2 regions of the Streptomyces sp. NPDC044984 genome follow, and region 1 is predicted to be linked to the other one. Evidence: riboswitches for the same ligand, from Rfam matches in the RefSeq annotation. Region 1 holds a riboswitch; the other holds the start of a gene.

Region 1 (7,372 bases):
CGAGACCGGTGCCGACTCCAACACCGGTCTGATCGCCGGCGTCGCGGCCGCCCTGGTCGTGGTCGGCGGTGGCGCGGTCTTCTTCGGCATGCGCCGCCGCGGGGCGAACAGCCAGCGCTGACGCCTCACGCACACCGTGGCGGCCCGTCCCCTTCCCTGGGGGCGGGCCGCTTCCGTCGCCGGCCGCTCAGCCGAACGTCGCCCGCTCCAGCCAGAACTCCAGCAGCTTCCGGTCGCCGAGCACGTCGAGCCCGGGGGCGTCCAGCGGCAGCCGGCGGTAGAAGGCGAGGAGCACGGAGGTGAGCGGGCCGCGCAGGGCGACCGTGGCCTTCTCGTGGCCGCGCCGCCAGGAGACACCCTCCGCACCGAGCTCGATCACCCACTCCGAGTGGACCTCCGGCCGGGTCTCGGTGGCGTGCAGATGGATGGTGCGCCGGGGCCCACGCAGGTCGTGCACCGTGTCGTCCGGCAGCGTCCGCTGCGCCCACTCCACGATCTCCAGCCACTCGTCGACCGCGTCCGCGGCGACCTCGGGCGCGACCTCGTAGGGCAGCCCGGCGGCCAGGGTGGCGTCCGCGCGGTGGACGGTCACCTCGTGCGTCATACGACGGGCCCAGAACCCGGCGTGGTGGATCCCGGCCCAGCTCCACACCTTCGCGTCCGGACCGGCCTCGCGCAGCGCGCCGACGACCAGTTCGCCGGACTCCGCCAGCCAGGCGTCCAGCGCACCGGGATCGCCCCACGCCCCGGGCCCGCCGAACCCCGGCACCCGGTCCTCGGGGACCTCGTCCTCGGCCCCGGTCCGCACCATGACGTCCACCCAGCGCAGGGCCCCGCCGAGGTGCCGTACGAGCTGTTCCAGGGACCAGTCGGGCGTGGTGGGCACGGTGCCGGACAGATCGGCGCCGGACGTCACGACCGCCCGCAACTGCCCCACCTGATGCGCGATTTCCTCGCAGTAGCGGTCATGCGTGAGTGGTGTCATGCCGCTCACCCTAGGCAGCCGTGCTCATCCCAGCACGACAATTTCCGCCGCGTCGAACTCCACGCCGACCTCGTCCCCGGCCTCCGGCGCGTCCCTGAGCGCGCAGGCCGCCTCCAGGCGGGGGGCGTCCTCGGGCTGGAGGTGGACGGCGACGTGCGTGCCGCGGAAGGTACGCGCGGCCACCGTGCAGCGCAGGCCCTCACCGGCCGGGACCAGGCGGACACCGGCGGGGCGGACGAGAAGGGTCCGCACGCCCTGCGGGGCGCCTTCGGGGACGGGGAGCTTGCCCCAGGGGGTCACCGCGGCGTCGTCGCCCACCGTCGCCTCGACGACGTTCTCGAAACCGAGGAAGCGTGCCACGAACGCGTCGGCCGGACGCCGCCACACCTCGAGCGGCGTGCCGGACTGGGCGATCCGGCCGTCCCGCATCACCACCACCCGGTCGGCCAGCGCGAACGCCTCGCCCTGGTCGTGCGTCACGGCGAGCACCGTGGTGCCCAACCGGCCGAACAGCTCGCGCAGTTCGACGACCAGACGCTCCCTGAGCGACCGGTCGAGCTGCCCGAGCGGCTCGTCGAGCATCAGCAGCCGGGGGCTGGGCGCGAGGGCGCGGGCGAGCGCCACGCGCTGCTGCTCGCCGCCGGACAGCGCGGCGACGGCGCGTCCGGCCGCGTCCGGCAGTCCCACGAGGTCCAACAACTCCCGTACACGATCTGCCTGTTCACCCCGCGACGCGCCGTGCATGCGCAGGCCGAAGGCGACATTGCCGCCCACGTCCCGCTGCGGGAAGAGCTGGTGGTCCTGGAACATCAGCCCGACGCCGCGCTTGTGCGCCGGCACCCCCGACTGGTCCCGTCCGTCGAGCGACACCCTCCCGGAGTCGAGCGGCTGCAGCCCCGCCACCGCCCGCAGCAGCGTCGACTTGCCGCTGCCGCTGGGGCCGAGCACGCACACGATCTCGTGCTCGGCGACCCCCAGGTCGACGGCGTCCAGCACCGCCCGCCCGCCGAAGCGGACGGTCGCGGCCTGAAGGCTCAGCAGCATCTAGAACTCCCCGGTCCGGTCGGTCCGCAGCCGCTCCAGCACGAGCAGCGCCACCGCGCACACGATCATCAGAATCGTCGACAGGGCCATCGCCTGCCCGTAGTTGAGGTCTCCGGGCCGCCCCAGCAGCCGCGCCACGGCGACGGGCAGCGTCGGACTCTCCGGCCGCGCGATGAACACCGTCGCCCCGAACTCGCCCAGCGACACCGCGAACGCGAATCCGGCGGCGATCAGCAGCGCCCGCCGCACCAGCGGCAGGTCCACCTCCCGCCACGCCCGCCACGGCGACGCCCCGAGCACCGCCGCCGCCTCGCGCAGCCGTACGTCCACGGCCCGCAGCACCGGCAGCATCGTCCGTACGACGAAGGGGACGCCGACCAGCGCCTGTGCGAGCGGGACCAGGATCCAGGAGGCACGGAGGTCCAGCGGCGGCTCGTCGAGGGCGATGAGGAAGCCGAAGCCGACGGTCACCGCGGACACGCCGAGCGGCAGCATCAGCAGCGCGTCGAAGCCGCGCACCAGCCGTCCCGCGTCCCGCCGGGTCAGCGCCACGGCCGCGAGCCCGCCGATCACCACGGCGATGGCGGTGGCGGCGACGGCGTACCGCAGCGAGTTGCCGACCGCCTCGATCGGCGCGACGAGGAACACTCCCCCGTCGTCCTCGGTCAGCGTCCGGTAGTAGGTGGACCCGGCGTCGCCGAAGGACCGTTCCACCAGCACCGCGAGCGGCAGCAGGATCAGTACGGCGACGGTGGCGACGACTCCGCCCAGCAGCGCCCACTGCCCGGCGCCGCGCGGCCGGCGTGCGGTCACCGAGGCGTCCACCAGCCGCAGCGCGGTCTCCCGGCGCCGTACGGTCCAGGCGTGCAGGGCGAGGATCGCGCCCACGGCGACGAACTGGATCATCGTCAGGACGGCGGCCGTGGACAGGTCGAAGATCTCCGAGGTCTGCCGGTAGATCTCCACTTCGAGGGTGGAGAAGGTGGGACCGCCGAGGATCTGCACCACGCCGAAGGAGGTGAAGGTGAACAGGAAGACCATCAGCGCGGCCGCCGCCACGGCGGGCGCGAGCGCGGGCAGGGTGACGGACCACCAGGCCGCGAACCGCGAGGCGCCGAGCATCCGCGCGGCCTCCTCCTGCCGCGGGTCGAGCTGGGACCAGAGCCCGCCCACCGTGCGTACGACGACGGCGTAGTTGAAGAAGACGTGCGCGAGCAGGATCGCCCACACCGTGGTGTCCAGCCGCAGTCCCCACAGTTCGTCGAGGAGCCCGCCGCGTCCGACGAGCGCCATGAACGCCGTACCGACGACGACCGTCGGCAGCACGAACGGCACGGTGACCACGGCCCGCAGCACCTGCTTGCCGGGGAAGTCGAAGCGGGCGAAGACGTACGCGCCGGGCAGGGCGATCAGCAGGGTGAGGGCGGTGGAGACGAGGGCCTGCCAGGTGGTGAACCACAGCACCTGCCGGACGCCGGACTGCGCCAGTACGTCCCCGATCCGTCCGAGCTGCCAGGTCCCGTCGGTCCTCAGTCCGCGCGCGACGATCGCGGTGACGGGGTAGGCGAAGAAGACGGCGAAGAACGCGACGGGCACGGCCATCAGGCCGAGCCGCGCCGCGCTCCCGCGCCGCCTCGCCGCGGTCCGCGTCACTTCAGTACGAGCGAGGTCCACGCCTTGACCCACTGGTCACGGTTGTCGGCGATCTTCGCCGGGTCCATGGTCTGCGGGTCCTTCGCCTGCGGCCCGAACTTCACGAACTCCTCGGGCACCCGGGCGCCCTCCAGCACCGGGTACACGAACATGTTGAGCGGCATGTCCTCCTGGAACGGCTTGCTGATCAGGAAGTCGAGCAGCGCCTTGCCGCCCTCGGGGTTCCTCGCGTTGCTCAGCAGGCCCGCGTACTCGACCTGGCGGAAGCAGGTGCCCTCGGCGACACCGGTGGGCGCGGTGTCCGGCTTCGGGTCGGCGTAGACGACCTCGGCGGGCGGCGAGGAGGCGTACGACACCACCAGCGGCCGGTCGGCCTTGGCCTGCTTGCCGCCGGCCGAGCCGGAGAACTCCTCGTTGTAGGCCTGCTCCCAGCCGTCGACCACCTTGACGCCGTTGGCCTTGAGCTTCTTCCAGTAGTCCGGCCAGCCCTCGTCGCCGTACTGCGCGGCGGTGCCGAGCAGGAAGCCGAGGCCGGGCGAGGAGGTGGAGGCGTTCTCGACGACGAGGAGGTCCTCGTACTCGGGCTCGACCAGGTCGTCGAAGGTCTTCGGCGGGGTCAGGTCGTGTTCGTCGAACCACGCCTTGTCGTAGTTGACGCAGACGTCGCCGCTGTCGACGGGGGTGACCCGGTGCTTGTCCCGGTCCACCCGGTATTCCGGCAGGACCTCGTCCGATCCCTCGGCCTCGTACGGCTGGAACAGCCCGTTGTCGAGGGCGCGGGAGAGCAGGGTGTTGTCGACGCCGAAGAAGACGTCGCCCTGGGGGTTGTCCTTGGTCAGGACGGCCTTGTTCACGGCCTGCCCGGCGTCGCCGTCCTCGAGGACCTTGAGCTTGTATCCGGACTGCTTCTCGAAGGCGGCGACGACGTCCTTCGACACGGCCCACGAGTTGTGGCTGACGAGGGTCACGGTCCTGGACCCGCCACCGCTCGCGTCGTCGTCGCCGGACGACCCGCACGCGGACAGCGTGACCAGCCCCAGCCCGACGGCCAGGACCGTGATCTTCTTGGTGATGCCCACTTGATTCCTCCTGGAGTGACCAGGAAGAGACGCGGCCCTGCCCGGGTCCCCGCTGCGGGGTCCCGGGCAGGGCGCAACAGCTCGAGTGATGACCGATCTCCCTACCCAGAATGACCTGGGCCAGGTTCGGAGGGTCTGCGGCCGGTGCCGCACTCTCAGCGCTGTGGCGCTCCCCTGTCGGAATATGAAGATGTGCTTACCTCTGGCTTACGCGAGTCACATTACCTCTCGCTCGCGGCGAGCTGACCACACGCCCCGTCGATCTCCTGTCCACGGGTGTCCCGGATCGTCACCGGCACACCGTGCGCGGCGATCGCCTCCACGAACGCCTTCTCGTCCTCGGGACGGGAGGCGGTCCACTTGGAGCCGGGGGTGGGGTTGAGCGGGATGAGGTTGACGTGCACCGGTCGGCCCTTGAGCATCCGTCCGAGCCGGTCACCGCGCCAGGCCTGGTCGTTGATGTCCCGGATGAGGGCGTACTCGATGGACAGCCGCCGCCCCGACTTGGCCGCGTACTCGAACCCGGCGTCGAGCACCTCGCGCACCTTCCACCGCGTGTTCACGGGGACGAGGGTGTCGCGCAGTTCGTCGTCGGGGGCGTGCAGCGAGATGGCGAGCCGGCACTTGAAGCCCTCGTCGGAGAACCGGTGGATCGCCGGGACGAGACCGACGGTGGACACGGTGATGCCGCGCTGGGACAGGCCGAGCCCGTCCGGCTCGGGGTCGGTGAGGCGGCGGATGGCGCCCACGACCCGGTTGTAGTTGGCGAGCGGCTCGCCCATGCCCATGAACACGATGTTGCTCAGCCGCGCCGGGCCACCGGGCACCTCGCCGTCCCGGAGCGCCCGCATCCCGTCCACGATCTGGTGCACGATCTCGGCGGTGGACAGGTTGCGGTCCAGCCCGGCCTGCCCGGTGGCGCAGAACGGGCAGTTCATCCCGCAGCCCGCCTGGGAGCTGATGCACATCGTCACCCGGTCCGGGTAGCGCATCAGGACGGACTCGACGAGGGTGCCGTCGAACAGCTTCCACAGCGTCTTGCGGGTGGTGCCCTGGTCGGTCGACAGGTGCCGGACGACCGTCATCAGCTCCGGAAGCAGCGCTTCCTGCAGCTTGCCGCGCGAGCCGGCGGGGATGTCGGTCCACTGCTCCGGGTCGTGCGCGTACCGCGCGAAGTAGTGCTGCGAGAGCTGCTTGGCGCGGAACGGCTTCTCGCCGGCCGCGGCGACCGCCTCCTTGCGCTCGGCGGGCGTGAGATCGGCGAGGTGCCGCGGCGGCTTCTTCGCTCCGCGGGGGGCGACGAAGGTGAGCTCACCGGGAACGGGACGGGCCACGGTCGGGCAACTCCTCAGGACGACGGGGCCTGGCTCACTCCGCACGGGCGGGGACGACGGCACCACTGTGCCTGGGCCAGGAGACGACCCGCGCGGGGCGGGAACGTACGGAAGGGCCCGCGGTACACCGCGAGCCCTTCCAGAGTACCTGTTCGCCGTCAACCCGATCCGACGAAGATCACCAGCAGCAGCCACACCACCGGTGCCGTCGGCAGCAGGGAGTCCAGGCGGTCCATGATGCCCCCGTGCCCCGGGAGCAGCGTGCCCATGTCCTTGATGCCCAGGTCCCGCTTGATCATGGACTCGCCCAGGTCGCCCAGTGTGGCGCTGGCCGCGACCGCGAGGCCCAGCAGCAGGCCCTGCCACCAGCTGCCGCCGTCGATCAGGAACTCCATGCACAGCGCGCCGACGACCATCGCGAACGACACCGCGCCCAGCAGGCCCTCGCGGGTCTTGCCGGGGCTGATGCGCGGGGCGAGCTTGGTCCTGCCGAAGCGCCAGCCGACCGCGTACGCGCCGGTGTCGCTGACGACCGTCAGCAGCAGGAAGGTCAGGACGCGCCACGGGCCGTCGTCGGCGGTGAGCATCATCGCGACGAAGGTCGCCAGGAACGGCACGTAGAACGCCGCGAAGACGCCCGCCGTGACGTCCTTGAGGTAGCCCTCGGGCGGCGCCGCCATGCGCCAGACCAGCACCGCCAGCGCGGTGAGCGCCACGGCGACCCACGCGCCCTCGGCCCCCCGGACGTACCCGGCGACGACCATGGCCGCACCGCCCAGCGCGAGCGGTACCAGGGGCGCCTTGATGCCCTTGCGCTCCCGCAGCCGCGACGTCAGCTCCCACAGGCCCACCACCACGGCGAGCGCGACCACGCCGACGAAGACCGCCTTGACGACGAACAGCGACGCGACGATCACCACGCCGAGTCCGACGCCGACGCCTATCGCGGCGCCGAGGTCCCGCCCCGCGCTCTTCTTCTGCGGTGCGGGTGCCGGCTGCGGGGCGTCGGGCATGGGCTCCGGATTCTGCGGCACCTCCCCCGGAAGGGGGCGGGCCCGCGTCGGCTCGTCTCGGAACGGGGGGCCGCTCAGCCGAGCGGCCCCCCGGTCCACATCCTGGTCTCCGCCGTGTTCGGGTACGTCGGGCACGATGGGCATGGGACGCGTGTGCTGCGCGTTGTGCGCATCGTACGCGGGACCCGCCGGAGCGGCCCCCCAGCCTTGCCCGTGGTCGGACGGCCCCCAGTACCCGGTCTGCGGCGTCCCCCAGGAAGAGTC
Region 2 (7,372 bases), on a different contig from region 1:
CCCCAACCGGATGCGGGACATTTGTCTGGAATGCCGACTTGTTGTCCATCCCTTGGACAAACCTGAGACACGCGGGGGTCATCCGGCGTCCACGGGTGCCGCCTGCCGCAGCCGCTTCGCGAACCCGGCCGCCGCCGCGCCCGGGTCGTCCGCCTCGGTGACGGCTCGCACGACGACGACCCGGCGGGCACCGGCGTCCAGCACCTCGTCGAGGTTGCCGAGGTCGATGCCGCCGATGGCGAACCAGGGGCGCTCGGTGCCCAGGGCGGCGGTGTACCGGACCAGACCGAGACCGGGGGCGTGGCGGCCGGGCTTGGTGGGGGTGGGCCAGCAGGGCCCGGTGCAGAAGTAGTCCACGCCGGGCTGGACGGCCGCCGCGGCGGCCTCGGCCTCGGCGTGGGTGGAGCGGCCGACCAGGACGCCGTCGCCGAGGATCGCGCGGGCGGCGGGGACGGGCAGGTCGCCCTGGCCGAGGTGGAGGACGTCGGCGCCGGCGGCGTGGGCGACGTCCGCGCGGTCGTTGACCGCGAGCAGCTTGCCGTGCCGGGCGCAGGCGTCGGCGAGGACCGCCAGGTGCTCCAGCTCCTCACCGGCCTCCATGCCCTTGTCCCGCAGCTGCACGATGTCGACCCCGCCGGCCAGGACCGCGTCCAGGAACTCCGCGAGATCGCCCTGCCGCCTGCGGGCGTCGGTGCACAGGTAGAGCCGGGCGTCGGCGAGCCGGGCGCGAGCGGTGTCGGTCATAGGAGGGTCCCCCCGGAGTGGCGGCGGCGTACGGACCCGGTGGGCCCGGTGTGTCGGCGGCGGGCGCTCGCGACGGTCACGGACCGGGGCGGCACACACCGCAACGGACCCTATGCCGCCGCACCGGCGACCGCGAGACACCCCTCACGGCTGCCTGCACGCCCCCCGCACACCGCGAGACGTCCTCGACCGGTGCGCGAAGCCCGGTCCGGGAGCCGCCCCGGCCGTGGCGCCGGCGTGGACCGCCCCCACGGCCGGGGCTGATGCCCCGGCCGTCGTCGTTCGCTCTGTCCGGTCGGTCGGGTGCGGTCAGACCGCGAGCGCCTGGGCCCGGCGCTTCACCTCCGTGCCGCGGTTCTCGCTGAGCGCCTGCGCGGGCGTGCCCGGCAGGGTGGGGTCGGGGGTGAAGAGCCATTCCAGCATCTCTTCGACCGTGAAGCCGTCGTCCCGCAGGAGCGTCAGGGTTCCGGTCAGGCCCTTGACGATCTTGTCCCCGTCGATGAAGGCGGCGGGCACGTGCAGCGCGCGGTTCTCACCCCGGCGCACGGCGATGAGCTGGCCCTCCTTGACCAGCTGCCGGACGCGCGTCACCTCGACGCCGAACATCTCGGCGATGTCGGGGAGAGTGAGCCAGGCGGGGACGAGAGCATCGATCTTTGCGTCAATCTCGGTCACGGGACAAGCCTGCCATCTGCCACTGACAGTCGGAAGTCAGCCCCGCCCACCTGGGCGGACGCGCCGGGCCGGGGTGTCACGCCGTCGCCGACTTCAGGGGCCGCGCCGGGTCCGCCAGCAGCTCCGCGTCCATCGCCGTGCCCGCCTCGATCAGCCTGCGCCCCTGCGCCAGGTCCCGGGGCCGTCCCACCGCGAGCAGCGCGACCAGGCGGGACTCCCGCAGCCAGCAGACGCTCCACGCCGCCTCGGCGGGGTCCCCGCGCCACACCATCCGGTCGGCGCCCGCGTGGTGCCCCGCGTACTGCACGAAACGCCCGAACTGCTCGGACCAGAAGTACGGCACCGGATCGTAGACCGCCGGCTCCCGGCCGGTGGGCGCGCCCAGGACGTTCACGGCGACCGTGCGCGGCCCCTGGAGGGCGTTGTCCCAGTGGTGGACCAGCAGGCGCTCGCCGTAGCGCCCGGACGGGAAGGACGCGCAGTCGCCGACCGCGTACACGTCCGGCAGGGAGGTCGCCAGATGACGGTCGGCGGCGACCTCCCCGTGCGCCCCGAACTCGATCCCGGAGCCCGCCAGCCAGGCGGTGGCGGGCCGGGCCCCGATGCCGACGACCACGGCGCCCGCGGGCAGCCGCGTACCGTCGTCCAGGACCACGGTGCCGGGCTCGACGCGCTCCACGCGCGCGTGCGTGCGCAGCGTGACGCCGGCCTCCGCGTACCAGGCGGCCATCGGGGCGGCCACCCCGGCGGGCAGCACCCCGGTGAGCGGCCGCTCCTCGGCCTCCACGACGGTGACCGCGCAGCCCGCCTCGCGGGCCGCCGTGGCGAACTCCGCGCCGATCCAGCCGGCGCCGACCACCACGATGTCGTGCTGCCGCGCGAGCACCGGCCGCAGCCGCGCGGCGTCGTCCAGGGTGCGCAGCAGATGCACGCCGGGCACGCCCTCCGTGCCCGGCAGCCGGACCGGTTCCGCGCCGGTGGCGACCACCAGGACGTCGTACGGGACGGGCCCGGCCTCCGTGTCCAGCTCGTGGTCGCCGGGGCGCAGGCCGAGCACCTCGCAGCCGAGCCGCAGTTCGATGCCGGCGTCCTCGAAGTCGACGTCGAAGGCGGAGTCCTCGGCCTTGCCCAGCAGCACCGCCTTGGACAACGGCGGCCGGTCGTACGGCTGGTGGGGTTCCGCACCGATCAGGGTCACGGTGCCGGTGAAACCCTGCTCCCGCAGGGCGAGGGCGGTCTGCACGCCGGCCATGCCCGCGCCCGCCACCACCACCCGCCGCGGCTCCGGCCCTCCCGGCTGCTGCGTCTGCTCGCTCACCCGATCACCTTAGACACCCGGCACGGCATCGATCAGCCGAGCTGCTCCACCACGCTCGTCCCGCTGCCCGGCTGCGACTCCCACGCCCAGCTCTCCTCCAGCCGTACCCGTCCGTCGGGCAGCTCCACGACCGTCGACACGCAGTGCCCCGAGGAGGTGGTGCCGTCCCGCTTCAGCTGCACGTACCGGAAGTCCAGCCGGTCCCCCGCGCGGGTGCCCACCAAGTGCCCGCGCACGACGTCGCCGCCCGCGTACTCGGCCCAGATCTCACCGCCCCGCTCGTGGTAGACGAAGCGGGTGCGGGTGCCGACCTGGCCGGGGGCCTGGTCGGCCACGGGGGCGAGGACGAGTCCGTCGAGCGATGGTGCCACGCGGGGGCTCCCTTACAAGCGCGTTGCTAGGGTGGCCAACGTACAAGCACTCGCGGGAGCCCGGACGCACCGGGCTGAGAGGGAGGCTGGCGGCCTCCGACCGTACGAACCTGATCCGGGTCATGCCGGCGAAGGGAGGGGCTGGACGCCCATGTCGCCCACGCGCACCTCAGACGTCCTCGTCGTCGGGGGCGGAATCATCGGTCTGGTCACGGCCTGGCGGGCCGCGCAGCGCGGTCTCGCCACGACCGTGGTGGACCCCGAGCCGGGCGGCGGCGCCGCCGAGGTGGCCGCCGGGATGCTGGCCGCCGTCACGGAACTGCACTACGGCGAGGAGACCCTGCTCGGTCTGAACCTCGCCTCCGCGCGGCGCTATCCCGGCTTCGCGGCCGAGCTGACCGAGCTGACCGGCCACGACCTCGGCTACCGCGCGTGCGGCACGCTCGCCGTGGCACTGGACGCCGACGACCGCGCCCACCTGCGGGAACTGCACGCCCTGCAGCAGCGCTCCGGGCTGGACTCGCAGTGGCTGTCCGGGCGGGAATGCCGGCGCCTGGAGCCGATGCTCGCGCCGGGCGTGCGCGGCGGCCTGCGGGTGGACGGCGACCACCAGATCGATCCGCGGCGGCTGGCGGCCGCGCTGGTCACCGCCTGTGAGCGCATGGGCGTGACCGTCCACCGTGCCTGGGCCGAGCGGCTCGTCGTCGCGGGAGACCGCGCGACGGGCGTGGTCACGGCCGACGGCACCGGCCTCGGCGCCGGGCAGGTGGTGCTCGCCGCGGGCAGCCTCAGCGGGCGGCTCGCGGGCGTCCCCACGGACGTGCTGCCGCCGGTGCGCCCCGTGAAGGGGCAGGTCGTACGGCTGACGATGCCCGCGCGGCACGGTCCCTTCCTGAGCCGGACCGTGCGGGCCGTGGTGCGCGGCAGCCACGTCTACCTGGTGCCGCGCGGGAACGGCGAGCTGGTGGTCGGGGCGACCAGCGAGGAGATGGGCTGGGACACGACGGTGACCGCGGGCGGCGTGTACGAGCTGCTGCGCGACGCCCACGAGCTGGTCCCCGGCATCACCGAGCTGCCGCTGACCGAGACCCGGGCCGGACTGCGTCCCGGCTCCCCCGACAACGCGCCGCTGCTCGGCCCGACCGGTCTCGAGGGGCTGCTGCTGGCCACCGGCCACTACCGCAACGGCGTCCTGCTGACGCCGGTCACCGGCGATGTCATGGCGGAGGTCCTGACCACCGGCGCCCTGCCGGAGGTGGCCCGTCCGTTCACCCCACGGCGCTTCGGCGCCGCCGTCCGCACGGAGCAGCCCGCATGAACGTCTCGGTCAACGGGGAGCGCCGGGAGTTCCCGCCCGGCACCGCTCTCGACCTCGTCGTGAAGTCACTCACCGCGGCGCCCTCGGGGGTGGCCGCCGCCCTCAACGAAACCGTCGTCCCGCGCGCGCAGTGGCCCGCCACGCCCCTCCGTGAGGGTGACCGCGTGGAAGTCCTGACCGCCGTCCAGGGAGGTTGACCATGGCCGACGATCCGCTCCTCCTCGGCGGTACGTCCCTCACGTCCCGCCTGATCATGGGCACCGGCGGGGCGCCGAGCCTCGACGTGCTGGAGCGGGCGCTGGTGGCGTCCGGGACGGAGCTGACGACCGTCGCGATGCGGCGCGTGGACCCCTCGGTGCACGGGTCCGTGCTGTCGGTGTTGGAGAGGCTGGGCATCCGGGTGCTGCCGAACACTGCGGGGTGCTTCACCGCCGGGGAGGCGGTGCTCACCGCGCGTCTCGCGCGGGAGGCGCTCGGCACGGACCTGGTCAAGCTGGAGGTCATCGCCGACGAGCGGACCCTGCTGCCGGACCCGGTCGAGCTGCTGGACGCGGCGGAGACGCTGGTCGACGACGGGTTCACGGTGCTGCCGTACACGAACGACGATCCGGTGCTGGCGCGGAAGCTGGAGGACGTGGGGTGCGCGGCGGTCATGCCGCTGGGGTCGCCGATCGGGTCGGGGCTGGGGATCCGCAACCCGCACAACTTCGAGTTGATCGTGGAGCGGGCGGGGGTGCCGGTGATCCTGGACGCGGGGGCGGGGACCGCGTCGGACGTGGCGCTGGCGATGGAGCTGGGGTGTGCGGGGGTGATGCTGGCGTCCGCCGTCACCCGGGCGCAGGAGCCGGTGCTGATGGCTTCCGCGATGCGGGGGGCGGTGGAGGCGGGGCGGTTGGCCCGACTGGCGGGGCGGATTCCCCGGCGGTGGTACGCCGAGGCGTCGTCTCCCGCGGAGGGCTTGGCCGTGCTGGATCCGGAGCGGCCTGCTTTCTAGGCGCCGCTGCGGACAGTCGTGCCGCTGGGGCGATGGGGGTCCCCCGCTCGAGCGGAGCCGAGAGTGGGGGAGGGTGGGCGCAGCGGCACCCGGTAAGCGCGGCGAGCGAAACTCACCCCCGGCAGAGCACGACCGGCCGCAGCCAGGTAACACAGGTCACAGGTCCGCTCCAACAGCGGTTGAACGGGGCGGGGGTGTCGGTGGGGCCTCGTAGACTCGCTGCGTGGACACGACCCTTCAGGACCCTCTGGTCGGGCAGGTGCTCGACGGCCGGTACCGCGTCGAGGCGCGGATCGCGGTCGGCGGGATGGCCACGGTCTACCGGGCCGTGGACACCCGTCTGGACCGCATCCTCGCGCTCAAGGTGATGCACCCCTCCCTCGCGGCCGACGGCTCGTTCGTCGAGCGGTTCATCCGCGAGGCGAAGTCGGTCGCCCGGCTGGCCCACCCCAACGTGGTGCAGGTCTTCGACCAGGGCACCGACGGGGCGTACGTCTACCTGGCGATGGAGTACGTCGCCGGCTGCACCCTGCGCGACGTGCTGCGCGAGCGCGGGGCGCTCCAGCCGCGCGCCGCGCTGGACATCCTGGAGCCGGTGCTGGCCGCGCTCGGCGCCGCGCACCGGGCCGGGTTCGTGCACCGCGACATGAAGCCCGAGAACGTGCTGATCGGGGACGACGGCCGGGTCAAGGTCGCCGACTTCGGGCTGGTCCGGGCCGTGGACTCGGTGACGAACACCACGGGCACCGTGCTGGGCACGGTCTCGTACCTGGCCCCGGAGCAGATCGAGAACGGTGTCGCCGACCCCCGCGTGGACGTCTACGCCTGCGGCATCCTGCTCTACGAGATGCTGACCGGCGAGAGGCCGCACGACGGCGACTCCCCCGCGATCGTGCTCTACAAGCACCTGCACGACGACGTGCCGGCCCCGTCGGCCGCCGTGCCCGGCATGGCGTACGAGCTGGACGAGCTGGTCGCGTCGGCGACCGCCCGCAACCCCGAGGTCCGCCCGTGCGACGCGGTGGCGCTGCTCGCGCAGGTCCGCGCGGGGCGCGGCCGGCTCACCGCCGAGCAGCTCGACACGGTGCCGCCGCAGGCGCTGGCGTCGGAGCACGACAACGCGGAGGACCGTACGAGCGTCATCCCGCGCTCCCTGACGGTGCCCCGCCCGCTGCCCGTCAACGAGGACGAGCCCGCGGACCCCGTGCACCGCACCAGCCGGTTCTCCTCCCCGCCGCCGCTGCCGCCGCGGCGCCGGACGGCGCTGCGGCGCGGTCCGATGGCGATCGTCGTGGCCGTGCTGCTGGTCCTCGGGGTCGGCACGGGAATCTGGTACATCAACTCCGGCCAGTTCACCAAGGTCCCGCCGCTGCTGGGGAAGACCGAGCAGGAGGCCAGGGACCGGCTGTCGGACACCGGGCTGGAGGCCGGCCAGGTGACGGAGGCGTACAGCGACACCGTGGAGCGGGGCACGGTGATCAGCACCGACCCGAAGGCGGGCGCCCGCATCCGCGGCAACGACTCGGTGTCGCTGACCCTCTCCAAGGGTCCGCAGACCGTGCGGGTGCCCGACCTCGACGGCTACCCGCTGGACAAGGCGCGGGACCTGCTGAAGGACGACGGTCTGGAGCCGGGCATGGTGACCCGGGCGTTCAGCGGGACCGTGGCCCGGGGCTCGGTGGTCTCCACGGAGCCGGGCAAGGGCACCGAGGTCCGCGCGGGCTCGGCGGTGGCGCTGACCGTGAGCAAGGGCAGCCCGGTGGACGTGCCGGACGTGACCGGCGACGACGCGGAGGACGCCCGCGCGGAGCTGGAGGAGGCCGGCCTCGAGGTGAAGGTCGCCGCCGAGCGGGTCAACTCCGAGCACGACGCCGGACAGGTGGCCCGGCAGACCCCGGGCGCGGGCCGGCAGGCCGCCGAGGGCGACACCGTGACGCTGACGCTGTCCAAGG

The links. A riboswitch is a leader RNA that binds a small molecule or an ion and turns the genes downstream of it on or off. The one in region 1 is predicted to bind thiamine pyrophosphate.
Region 2: another riboswitch for thiamine pyrophosphate. It lies ahead of thiO (glycine oxidase ThiO); the one in region 1 lies ahead of AB0A94_RS05225 (thiamine ABC transporter substrate-binding protein).

Annotation. Positions count from the first base shown of each region.
Region 1 covers NZ_JBEZBE010000003.1:291,075-298,446, reverse strand. Annotated here, with positions in the region: gene AB0A94_RS05245 (LAETG motif-containing sortase-dependent surface protein) at 1-121, shown strand, start outside; gene AB0A94_RS05240 (maleylpyruvate isomerase family mycothiol-dependent enzyme) at 188-985, opposite strand; gene AB0A94_RS05235 (ABC transporter ATP-binding protein) at 1,010-2,029, opposite strand; gene AB0A94_RS05230 (iron ABC transporter permease) at 2,030-3,631, opposite strand; gene AB0A94_RS05225 (thiamine ABC transporter substrate-binding protein) at 3,679-4,761, opposite strand; TPP riboswitch at 4,842-4,947, opposite strand; gene rlmN (23S rRNA (adenine(2503)-C(2))-methyltransferase RlmN) at 4,983-6,095, opposite strand; gene AB0A94_RS05215 (phosphatidate cytidylyltransferase) at 6,254-7,372, opposite strand, start outside.
Region 2 covers NZ_JBEZBE010000011.1:44,408-51,779, reverse strand. Annotated here, with positions in the region: gene thiE (thiamine phosphate synthase) at 79-744, opposite strand; gene AB0A94_RS14330 (Rv2175c family DNA-binding protein) at 1,054-1,419, opposite strand; gene AB0A94_RS14325 (FAD-dependent oxidoreductase) at 1,496-2,737, opposite strand; gene AB0A94_RS14320 (hypothetical protein) at 2,770-3,108, opposite strand; TPP riboswitch at 3,151-3,262, shown strand; gene thiO (glycine oxidase ThiO) at 3,260-4,426, shown strand; gene thiS (sulfur carrier protein ThiS) at 4,423-4,623, shown strand; gene AB0A94_RS14305 (thiazole synthase) at 4,626-5,420, shown strand; gene pknB (Stk1 family PASTA domain-containing Ser/Thr kinase) at 5,644-7,372, shown strand, end outside.